2 regions of the Pseudomonas sp. R4-15 genome follow, and region 1 is predicted to be linked to the other one. Evidence: predicted binding sites of a transcription regulator. Region 1 holds the regulator's gene; the other holds the start of a gene.

The links. Region 1 encodes FliA, which starts transcription of late flagellar genes. Its sites were predicted from a motif close to CTAAAGTTTNNNNNNNNNNNGCCGNTAA; they were not measured.
Region 2: a site for FliA is predicted at 4,296-4,323, ahead of ACYRGX_RS16500 (methyl-accepting chemotaxis protein). Genes of this name have one in related genera too.

The regions. Positions count from the first base shown of each region.
Region 1 covers NZ_CM147293.1:2,511,515-2,517,495, forward strand. Annotated here, with positions in the region: gene flhA (flagellar biosynthesis protein FlhA) at 1-1,384, shown strand, start outside; gene flhF (flagellar biosynthesis protein FlhF) at 1,397-2,716, shown strand; gene fleN (flagellar synthesis regulator FleN) at 2,790-3,623, shown strand; gene ACYRGX_RS11985 (RNA polymerase sigma factor FliA) at 3,620-4,363, shown strand; gene ACYRGX_RS11990 (chemotaxis response regulator CheY) at 4,443-4,817, shown strand; gene ACYRGX_RS11995 (protein phosphatase CheZ) at 4,837-5,613, shown strand; gene ACYRGX_RS12000 (chemotaxis protein CheA) at 5,777-5,981, shown strand, end outside.
Region 2 covers NZ_CM147293.1:3,462,206-3,468,186, reverse strand. Annotated here, with positions in the region: gene ACYRGX_RS16515 (DUF4381 domain-containing protein) at 1-137, opposite strand, end outside; gene ACYRGX_RS16510 (DUF58 domain-containing protein) at 134-1,078, opposite strand; gene ACYRGX_RS16505 (AAA family ATPase) at 1,078-2,037, opposite strand; gene ACYRGX_RS16500 (methyl-accepting chemotaxis protein) at 2,314-4,197, opposite strand; gene ACYRGX_RS16495 (5-oxoprolinase subunit C family protein) at 4,479-5,408, opposite strand; gene ACYRGX_RS16490 (5-oxoprolinase subunit B family protein) at 5,405-5,981, opposite strand, start outside.

The DNA of each region.
Region 1 (5,981 bases):
TGGCCTGGTCGCACAGATTCCGTCGCTGCTGCTTTCCACCGCTGCGGCAATCATGGTGACCCGCGTGTCCTCCTCCGAGGACATGGGCCAGCAAGTGCAGCGGCAGATGTTCGCCTCGCCCAAGGCGCTGGCGGTGTGTGCCGCGATTCTCATCGCCATGGGCCTGGTGCCCGGCATGCCGCACATGGCTTTCCTCGGCCTTGGCGGCATGGCTGCCGGGGGCGCCTGGATGATCTGGAACCACCAGAACAAGGCCAAGCAGTTGGAGAAGGCCGCCGCCGAGCGCAAGCAGCAGGACCAGTTGCCTGCCGCACGCGCCGCGCAGGACACCAAGGAGTTGGGCTGGGACGACGTTTCTCCGGTGGACATGGTCGGACTCGAGGTCGGTTACCGGTTGATCCCGATGGTCGATCGCAACCAGGGTGGGCAGTTGCTCGCGCGCATCAAGGGCGTTCGCAAGAAGCTCTCCCAGGACATGGGTTTTCTCATGCCCTCGGTACATATCCGCGACAACCTGGATCTGCAGCCCAATGCCTACCGGCTGACGCTGATGGGCGTGAGCGTGGCCGAGGCGGAGATCCATCCCGAGCGCGAACTGGCGATCAACCCCGGCCAGGTTTTCGGCCCGCTCAACGGCATTGCCGCCAGGGATCCGGCGTTTGGTCTGGAGGCCGTGTGGATCGAGGCGTCCCAGCGCGATCAGGCGCAGTCGCTGGGCTATACCGTGGTGGATGCCAGCACCGTGGTCGCAACGCACCTGAACCAGGTGCTGCACAAGCATGCCCACGAGCTGCTCGGTCACGAGGAAGTCCAGCAGTTGCTGCAACTGCTGGCCAAAAGCTCGCCGAAGCTGGCCGAGGAGCTGGTTCCCGGCCTGATCTCCCTGTCGACCCTGCTCAAGGTATTGCAGGCGCTGCTGCAGGAGCAGGTGCCGGTACGCGACATCCGGACCATCGCCGAAGCCATCGCCAACGTAGCCGGTAAGAGTCAAGATCCCGCCGCGATGGTGGCGGCGGTGCGTGCCTCGTTGGCTCGCGCAATCGTTCAAGGCATCGTCGGGCTTGAGCCGGAGCTGCCTGTGATCACGCTGGATCCAAAGTTGGAACAGATATTGCTGAACAGTGCTCAGAAGGCCGGACAGGGTCAGGAAGATGGCATCCTCCTCGAACCCGGAATGGCCGAGAAGCTGCAACGTTCGCTGGTGGAGGCGGCGCAGCGCCAGGAAATGCTCGGCAAGCCAGCGGTACTGCTGGTAGCCGGTCAGATCCGCGCAATGCTCTCCCGCTTCGCCCGCCTGGCAGTGCCCAGCATGCATGTGCTGGCCTACCAGGAAATACCGGATAACAAGCAGGTCACCATCATTGCCACTGTTGGGCAGAACTGAGGTCACTAGGCCATGCAAGTCAAACGCTTCTTTGCCGCCGATATGCGCCAAGCCATGAAGCTGGTTCGCGAAGAACTCGGCGACGACGCCGCGATCATCGCCAACCGCAAGGTGGCCGGTGGCGTCGAGTTGACCGCTGCACTCGATTACCAGGCTCCGCTGCGTCCTGCGCGCCAGGCCAACCCCGAGCTCGAGGCCGAGTTGCGCAAGACCCAGGTGCGTATCGCCACGGCGCACGCGGACCTCGTCCAGCGCGAGCGCGCCGGTCAGGATCGCCAGTTGTTCGCCAACGAGTCACTGGTGGCCCCGGAATTGCCGGCTTCGACCGTCGAGGCCGCGCGTCCCGCCGAAGCCGTGCAACGTCCGGTCGCGCCCCAGGTCCAGTCGGACTCGCGCGCGCTGGATGCCATGCGGGCCGAGCTCAATGGCCTGCGTGAGCTGCTCGAAGGGCAGCTCGGCTCGATGGCCTGGAGCCAGATGCAGGGTCGTCGGCCGCAGCAGGCCAGCCTGTGGCGCAAGCTGCAGCGCATGGGGCTGCCGGGCGAGCTTTGCCAGAGCCTGCTGGAGCGCGTGGCGCACGTGACGGAGCCGCGCCAGGCCTGGCGCCTGCTGCTCGCGCACCTTGCGCAGAGCGTTCGCGTCTGCGAGCAGGAGCCGCTGGAAGAGGGCGGGTTGATCGCTCTCGTCGGGCCCGCGGGCGTGGGCAAGACCACTACCCTGGCGAAGATGGCTGCCCGCTATGTTCTCAAGTACGGTGCGGCCCAGGTCGCGTTGGTGACGATGGACAGCTACCGTATTGGTGCTCAGGAGCAATTGCGTACCCTGGGGCGCATCCTGGACGTCGCAGTAGTGTCCGTGGAGCCGCAGCAGTCGTTGGCCCAGGCACTGATACCGTTGGCGAAGAAGCGTGTCGTACTCATCGATACCGCCGGCCTGCCCGCCAATGATCCGGCGCTGCGCATGCAACTGGATAGCCTGGGCGGCCGGGGAGTGAAGGCGAAGAACTACCTGGTGCTTTCAGCCACCAGTCAGAGCCAGGTGCTCAAGTCGGCGTATCATGCCTACAAGCGCTGCGGCCTGGCGGGTTGCATCCTGACCAAGCTGGACGAAGCAGGGAGTCTCGGTGAGGTGTTGGGGCTGGCCATAGGCCAGGCACTGCCGGTAGCCTATCTCGCCGACGGACCGCGTATTCCGGATGATCTGCACCTGCCACGGGGTCATCAACTGGTCAGTCGTGCGGTTGCACTGCAGAACCCGGAGGCGCCCAGTGAAGACGCCATGGCGGAAACCTTCGCAGGCCTGTACGTTAATCCTGCACGGCGGGCAGGCTGAGGATCAAATCACCCGGCGTTTCCGGGCCAGGGGGAGCGTGGCTCCCCGGTAGTTGCACAAGGTATTAGACGACATGGCGAATTTGCATCCCGTACAAGTGATCGCGGTGACCGGCGGCAAGGGCGGCGTGGGTAAGACCAACGTGTCCGTGAATCTGTCGTTGGCGCTGGCCGAGTTGGGGCGTCGAGTCATGCTGCTCGACGCCGACCTGGGGCTGGCCAACGTCGACGTATTGCTCGGTCTGCAGCCCAAACGCACCTTGGCGGACGTGATTTCCGGCGAGTGCGACCTGCGCGACGTGGTCCTGCAGGGGCCCGGCGGCGTGCGTATCGTGCCGGCTGCGTCCGGCACCCAGGACATGGTCAATCTGTCGCCCATGCAGCACGCCGGGCTGATCCAGGCATTCAGCGACCTGGGTGAGAATCTTGATGTGTTGGTCATCGACACGGCTGCCGGTATCGGTGATGCCGTCGTCAGCTTCGTGCGCGCAGCGCAGGAGGTCGTCGTCGTCGTGTGCGATGAGCCGACCTCGATCACCGATGCCTACGCGCTCATCAAACTACTCAACCGGGACTACGGCACCAACCGTTTCCGTGTCCTGGCGAACATGGCGCACAGCCCCCAGGAAGGCCGCAATCTGTTCGCTAAACTGACCAAGGTGACCGACCGTTTCCTCGATGTGGCACTGCAGTATGTCGGCGCCATTCCGTACGATGAGTCGGTGCGCAAGGCGGTGCAGAAGCAGCGTGCGGTCTACGAGGCCTTTCCCCGCTCCAAGTGCGCGCAGGCCTTCAAGGCCATCGCGCAGAAAGTGGACAGTTGGCCGTTGCCGGCCAACCCGCGGGGTCATCTGGAATTCTTTGTCGAACGTCTGGTATCGCATAATCCCGCCGAGACACCCGTATGACTGCCTCTAGTGGGGTCCGTATGTACAACTCGCAGGGCCATCAGCGGACGCATCACGAGCTCATCGAGCGCTATGCGCCCCTGGTAAAACGGATTGCCTACCACCTGCTGGCGCGTCTGCCTGCCAGCGTGCAGGTCGAAGACCTGATCCAGTCGGGGATGATCGGCCTGCTGGAGGCCTCCAAGAAATACGAAGCCGGAAAGGGCGCGACATTCGAGACTTATGCGGGTATACGCATTCGCGGCGCGATGATCGATGAGGTCCGCAAGGGCGATTGGGCGCCGCGCTCGGTGCATCGCAACAGCCGTATGATCGCCGATGCCATCCGGGCGGTGGAAACCCGCACCGGGCGTGACGCACGTGATCACGAAGTCGCCGCGGAGCTGGAATTGAGTCTGGACGACTACTACGGCATGCTTGGCGATACCCGCGGCAGCCGCCTGTTCAGCTTCGACGAGTTGCTCGAAGGAGGAGAGCACGGGGTTCAGGGGGAACTCGGTCAAAGTGGCTACGAGCCGGCAGGAGAGATCGAGGGTGAGCGCTTTCGTGCAGCCCTTGCGCAAGCCATCGAGCAATTGCCCGAGCGTGAACGTTTGGTGCTGGCGCTTTACTATGACGAAGAGCTCAACCTCAAGGAGATCGGTGAGGTGCTGGGGGTGAGCGAGTCGCGCGTATGCCAGTTGCACAGTCAGAGTGCCGCCCGTTTGCGGGCGCGTCTCGCGGAATGGCGATCGGCTTGAGCGAGGCGTTCCGAAAACGGAACACACGACGGATAATGCGCGCGTTTACGACTGGATGGAGGTCGAATTGGACAAGAACATGAAGATTCTCATCGTGGATGATTTTTCCACGATGAGGCGGATCATCAAGAACCTCTTGCGTGATCTGGGCTTCACCAACACGGCGGAGGCGGACGATGGCGCCACGGCTCTGCCGATGTTGCACAGCGGTGGCTTCGACTTTCTGGTGACCGATTGGAACATGCCGAACATGTCCGGCATCGACCTCTTGCGCGCGGTGCGCGCCGACGACCGTCTGCGCAGTCTGCCGGTATTGATGGTGACCGCTGAAGCCAAACGTGACCAAATCATCGAGGCCGCCCAGGCCGGGGTGAACGGATACGTGGTCAAGCCCTTCACCGCCCAAGTGCTCAAGGAAAAGATCGAGAAGATCTTCGAGCGGGTCAACGGCTGAGTCGGCCATGAGGTTTGCCATGCAGGACAACGACTCCCAGGGTGCGGATTTCGAATCGACCCTTCGGGCACATGCCCATCGCTTGACCGAGAGTCTGGATCGCGGTGATTTCGGCGAGGCCGGACAGGTCATTCAGCAGATCAACCAGGTTCGCGACCAGGGGCTCTACAACGAAGTCGGCAAATTGACGCGTGCGCTGCACAACTCGATCGCCGACTTCCAGCTCGACGCGCACATGCCTCACGCTCAGGAGCTGTCGCAGATTGGCGATGCCACCGACCGCCTGGCGTACGTGGTGAAAATGACGGAAAAGGCGGCCAACCGGACCATGGATCTGGTTGAGGAATGCGCGCCGCTGGTTTCCGAGTTGAGCGGCGAGGCGCGGTCTCTGAATGTCGATTGGCAGCGTTTCATGCGCCGGGAGATGGACGCCGCCAGCTTTCGCGATCTGGCCAAGCGAATCGAACAGTTCCTCGCACGCAGCGAGCGTAACAGTGAAACGCTTTCAGCTTCCCTGAACGACATTCTGCTGGCGCAGGATTATCAGGATCTCACCGGCCAGGTCATCAAGCGTGTGACTTCCCTGGTCACCGAGGTCGAAAGCAATCTGCTCAAACTCATGCTCATGGCCAGCCAGGTGGATCGCCTGGCGGGTATTCGTCACGAGCAACCCGCCTCGCGCGAAAAAGAAAAGAGCTCGCAGGGTGAAGGTCCGCAGATCAATGCCGATAACAGGACAGATGTGGTCTCCGGGCAGGATGACGTCGACGATCTTTTGTCGAGCCTCGGATTCTAGTCGTGGACGTACGCCGGGGAGGCGTACGTGGCAATGACAGCAGCATGACACAGGCCCGGCGGCCTTAAGTCGCACCGGGTTCCGGGATCGACAGGTCCGGCAGCGGGTAATCTCGGGCGTCCTACCGGCGACTCGCGTCCCATGGTCTTTGATGGAGCAACAGATGAGCTTCGACGCCGATGAAGAAATCCTCCAGGACTTCCTGGTAGAGGCCGGCGAGATCCTCGAACAGCTGTCCGAGCAACTGGTCGAGCTGGAAAGCCGACCGGACGACATGGAGCTGCTCAACGCCATTTTCCGGGGTTTCCATACCGTCAAGGGCGGTGCGGGATTCCTCCAACTGCATGAGTTGGTGGAGTGTTGCCACT
Region 2 (5,981 bases), 950 kb from region 1:
CGCGCCCGCCAGCGCCATACCAGCAGCGCGATGAGCAGCAGCAGGAGCACACCGAGCAACCACCAGCCCGGCGCCGGTGGCCACCCGCCTGGCGGCGCGGGTTCGATGGGCGGACGCAGGCCCTCCAGCGCACTCATCGCGCGGCTCCCGACGGCGTGCCCTGCAGTTGTTCGCGCAATTGCTCGATCAATCCACGACCACTGCTCAGTGCCAGCAGCGCCACCCCCAGGCGTTGCGCCAGGCGCTCCCAGCGCTGGCGGCGCTCGGCAGCCTGTTCGCGATAGCGCTGGCGCAGTTCGGGATCGTCGCTGTCGATTTCCAGCACCCGGAGGCCGTCGCCCAGGCGCAGCAGGCCGGCACTGGGCAGGTCGTGTTCCAGCGGGTCGCTGATCGGCAACAGCAGCAGGTCGCAATGACGCGCGAGCAACGCCAGATGCCGCTCGGCCTCGTCGTCCAGGCCGCGTTCGTCGCAGATCGCCAGCAGCAGGCTGCCCGGGCGCAACACCTCGCGGACCCGACGCAAGGCCAGGCTGGTTGCCTGGGGCGACGGCGGAGTGAAGGCGTCCAGGCGGGCATTGCAGTGGACCAGCCGACCGAGCAACTGCAGCAGGCTCTGCTTGCTGCGACGGGGCTTGACCTCATGATGCTCGCCGCTGCCGAAGACCAGCCCGCCGACGCGGTCGTTGTGCGCCAGCGCAGCCCAGCCGAGCAGGGCAGCCAGTCGTGCGGCGAGCACCGACTTGAAGCATTCGCCGCTGCCGAGGAACAGCCCGCGGCTCTGCTCGACGAGCAGGTAGACCGGGCGCTCGCGTTCTTCGTGGAAGAGCTTGGTGTGGGGCTCTTGGGTTCGCGCGGTAACGCGCCAGTCGATGGTGCGCACGTCGTCACCGGGCTGGTAGATGCGCACCTGGTCGAAGTCGATGCCGCGGCCGCGCAGCCGCGAACGGTGCAGGCCGAGCAGTGGGCTACGGCGCTGGTCGGCGCTGAACAACGGCACCTCGTGCACGTGGTGACGCATCTCCAGCAGGTCTGCCAGTTCCACGTAGGCGCCGGCGACGTCCCGCCCGGGGCGCTCCATCAGCCCACCGCCACCACGTCGAGGATGCGCTGGATCACCCGATCCTGGTCTATACCGGCGGCTTCCGCCTCGAAGGACAGCACGATGCGATGGCGCAGCACGTCGAACACCACGGCCTGGATATCCTCGGGGCTGACGAAGTCGCGCCCCGCCAGCCAGGCATGTGCGCGGGCGCAGCGATCGAGGCCGATGCTGCCGCGGGGGCTGGCACCGTAGGCGATCCACTCGCCGAGTTCGGCGTCGAAGCGCGACGGGTAGCGCGTGGCCATGACCAACTGCACCAGGTATTCCTCCAGTGAGTCGGCCATGTGCTGGCCGAGCACCTGCTTGCGCGCGGCGAAGATCGACTGCTGGCTGACGCGTCGTTCGGGATGCGCTTCGCCATTGAGCGCTTCGCCGCGCGCCTGCTGGAGGATGCGCCGTTCCACCGAGGCCTCGGGGAAGCCGATCTTCACGTGCAGCAGAAAACGGTCGAGCTGGGCTTCGGGCAATGGATAAGTGCCTTCCTGCTCGATCGGGTTCTGCGTCGCCATCACCAGGAACAGGGGCGGCAGGTCGTAGGTGGAGCGGCCGACACTGACCTGGCGCTCGGCCATGGCCTCGAGCAGTGCCGATTGCACCTTGGCCGGCGCCCGGTTGATCTCGTCGGCGAGCACCAGGTTGTGGAAGATCGGGCCTTGCTGGAAGACGAAGCTGCCAGTCTCCGGGCGGTAGATCTCGGTGCCGGTGATGTCTGCGGGCAACAGGTCGGGGGTGAACTGGATGCGATGGAACTGCGCCTCCAGACCTTCGGCGAGGTCCTTGATGGCGCGGGTCTTGGCCAGCCCCGGGGCACCCTCGACGAGCAGGTGGCCGTCGGCGAGCAGGGCGATCATCAGCCGGTCCAGCAGGCGTTCCTGGCCGAGGATGTGGCTGCCCAGGTACTGCCTGAGGCTGAGCAGTTCTTCGCGATGGGGCATGGACTAGGCATCGTTGGGGCGGCGCGGCCGCGGGCAGGCCATGTTAATCGAAGGCCGAAGTCTCGACCATGTTTGGCGGTGGGCCGGCCGACTCGAGCCGGTGCGGCGATCGCCGCCCTGGAGCCTGGGTTGAACGATCCAGCCTCTGGAGGACGCCGCCGAAGGGGCGGCCTGGGCGAGACGGGCAAGGCCGGACGTACTCGCCCAATTTGCGCGTAGCGCGTGCTAAGAAACGCCCCCCGCGCCGCCGATGACGGACGCGGGGGGCGTCGCGTCTCAGGCCAGACGGAACTGGCTGGTCGAGGTTTCCAGCGCGGCGACCTGGGTCGACAGACTGCGTGCGTGCTCGTCGAGCGTCTGGCGCAGTTGGCGGGTCTCTTCGGTGTGATGGTTGATGTCGTCCATCTTGCCGGCGATATCCAGGGTGGTGGTGGAGATTTCCTCGACGGCGACCACCACGCGGTTCATCTCGTCGTTGAGCTGTTCCATGGACTGGGTGATGACGCCGATGGCCTCGGCGACCTGTCCCGCATGGTTCTCGCTGTCCCCGGCGAGGTTCAGGCCGCGCTCCATCAGCGTGTCCATCTGCCGCGTTTGTTGCTGGAACTCGCCGACGATGTGGGCGATGTCGGTGGTCGCGGCGACGGTCTTCTGCGCCAGCGAGCGCACTTCGTCGGCGACCACCGAGAAGCCGCGTCCGGCTTCGCCGGCGCGCGCGGCCTCGATGGCGGCGTTGAGCGCCAGCAGGTTGGTCTGGTCGGCGAGGCTGTTGATCACATCGATGATGCCGCTGACGCGCGTGCTCGACTGACTCAGCAGGGAAACCTGCTCGTGGGTCGCCTGGATGGTGCCGGAGAGGTTGCGCATGCTTGTCACGCTGGCATCGATCACCCGCGAGCCCTGGCGCGCCGACTCCACCGCCGAGCGCGTGGCTTCGCCGACTTCGGAGGTACGCTGGGCGATCTCGTTGACCGTCAGTGAGATCTGTCGGGAAGCGGAAGCCGCCTGCTCGGTCTGCGACTCCACCTGGGCGCTGTTCTGCTCCAGGCGGCGCATGGCTTCGTTAAGGTAGTCGCGCAGTTCGCCCAGATGGCGATTGCCCTGCAGAACCTGGGCAACCACGGTGGAAATGCCCTCGATCATGCGGTTTGAGGTCTGGCCCAACTGGTTGAATTCGTCCCGCGGGTTTCGCCCTTCCTCAAGGGTACGCGAGAGGTTGCCGGCGGCCACCTGGGTGAGCAATTCGCCGACCCGGCCCAGTTGCAGCATCAACTGCTGGGAGACGCGCCAGAGCATGCTCAGCAGCACTATCGAGACGATGACGAAGGTGATGCCAAGCAGCACCAGGCTCGACTGCCGTGCCTGATCGGCCTGCTGCGCGGTGCGTGCGAGGATGCCGTTGCCGAGCAGTTCGTTCTGCGCTTCGATCTGTTGCTGTACTTGCTGCGAGGCCTCCTTCAGACGGGTTTCGACGTCGCGTAGCTGCAACACCAGCGCGTCGATGTCGTCGAAGGCGCGGGAATACTCGGTGGCCGACTTGCCGATGGCGGTTTCTTCCCATTCCAGCCCCGCGAGGGTCGCCTGTAGCGTCTTGATGGCTTCCCGGGCCTGCTTGGCCTGCTCCGGATCGAAGTTCGCCAGGTAATCGCGCTGGGCGCGTAGCGCCTGTGCGATGGTGGGCTGGATCAAACTGATGTTGATCTGTTCGAGCTTCTGCGCCGCGGCGGAAATGATCTTGCGCTGGCCCTGGTCGGGCGCCAGGCCGAACTGCTCGCGCAGTTTCAGCCACTGCTCCTGCAGGGCCAGGCCCACCTGAAGTTGCTCGGTGATGGACTGCGCGGAGCGGAGCACCTCGGGGTCTCCCAGCCCCTGGGCACGCGGCACCAGTTGCTCGAGATAGGCCTGCAAACGCTGCTGGCGTTCGCTGAACGCCTCGCGCGAGGCGCTGTTCAGGCCGTTGCGCGATTGCTCCAGGGTCAGCCAGCCGTTGAGCAGGTTGAGCGAGAGGTTGCGGTAGTTGGTGGCGGCCTGTTGGGCCTGCATGGCACCGCCAATCTGCGCATTGCTCCAGATCGATGCAGCGGTCATCAATGCCAGGCTGAGCAGCGCGATGCAGCCCAGCAGCAGGAACTTCTGTTTCCAGGAAAGAAAGAACTGCATGATCGATCCTTCGTTTGTTGTTATTGGCAGACCCGAACGGTCCGGGAGCGCAGAGTAAACCAGACGCTGCGTGGGCTCTAGGGCCTGCTGCCGTTTTATTCACGGCCGCGCCGGTACCTGTTTTGGCACGACACGGCGCGAGTCGTGGGGCTTATCGGGGGGAAGTCCAAGATGAGCAACGCCGTATCGTGCCAAAACAGGCACCGGCCCGCAGGCCATTTGTGGCGACAACGTGGCTCGCGAATAAAACGGCAGCAGGCCCTCGCAATTGTATGACGATATCAGCCCGACCACTGACCTAGCAGTTCCCGTTGTCGGCGCTGTGCGCGCTCTTGCAGCACCGGGGCCAGGCGCAGCTTTTCGCCGGGCAGGCATTGGCCGAGTCGGGCGACGGCTTCCGGCGTCAGCGCACCCAGGCGCGGATAGCCGCCGATGGTCTGGCGGTCGTTGAGCAATACGATCGGTTGGCCGTCCGGCGGCACTTGCATGGCGCCCAGGGGAATGCCCTCGGACACCAGTGGCTGCCCCAGGTAATGCAGCGGCTCGCCGAGCAGGCGTACGCCCATGCGGTCGGCGCGCTGGTCCAGGGTCCACTCGCGGTTGAACAGGTCGAACAGGCTCTGCCCGCTGAACTCGCCGTGTTGCGCACCGAGTACCAGTTCCAGGCGCGGCGTGGCGGTGTACTGCGGAATCCGGCTGGCCGGCAGTTCGCGCGGTGCTGGCGGCTCGCCGTGCCAGTGCAGTAGGTTGCCCTCGACGAGGCCGTTGCCGTCGCCATGCAGGCCGCCTAGCCCCTCGCGGACGACGCCGGCGCAGCTGCCGAGCACCTGTGCTACCGCGAAGCCGCCGGGTACTGCGAGGTAGGCGCGGGCGCCCTGGCGTGGCTGGACGAACGCCAGACGTTGCCCGGCGCGCACCCGAAAGGATTTCCACGGCGCCAGGGGCTCGCCATCGAGCGTGGCACCGAGGTCCGCGCCGGCGAGGGCGAGGGTGCTGTCGCCGGCGCATTCGAGTTGCAGGCCACCCAGGAGAATTTCCAGGACCGGCGCCTGCAATGGGTTGCCCAGCAGCCAGTTGGCCCAACGCTGGGCGATCCAGTCGAGTGCGCCGCTCTGGGTTACGCCGAGGTGGCGTACACCGAAGCGGCCGCCGTCCTGCAATTGAACGAAGGGGCTACTGCGTAGCACGCGCAGTCCGGCCAGAGAACTCATACGAGGGGCTCCAGGGGCGTGTCGTCGCCGCCGAGGCGGATGAATTCGGCATGGTCGATGGGCTCGAAGCGAACCCGGTCGCCGGGTTGCAGCAGGCTGTACCCCTCGATGTCGGCGCCGAACAGGCGCACCGGGGTGCGTCCGAGCAGGTTCCAGCCGCCCGGAGACACGGCCGGATAGATGGCGGTCTGGCGTTCGGCGATGCCGACGCTACCGGTGGCGATGCGTTGCCGAGGGGTGTTCAGGCGCGGCGCGGCGAGGGCTTCCTCGACCAGCCCCATGAAGCCGAAGCCGGGAGCGAAGCCGAGGGCGAACACCTGGTATTCGCGCCCGGCGTGGCGCGTGATGACCTCGGCCACCGAGTAGCCGCTGCGCTGCGACAGCAGGGCCAGCTCCGGGCCGACGCTGGGGTCGTACCAGGTCGGCAGGCGATGCAGGCGACCGCTGCCAGCGGCGGCCGGTTGCAGGTCGCTGAAGGCCTCGGCGACCAGTGTGCGCACTTGCGCGGCATCCAGGCGTTCGAGGTCATAGTGCAGCAACAGTGTGGTGTAGGACGGCACCAGGTCGATCAGG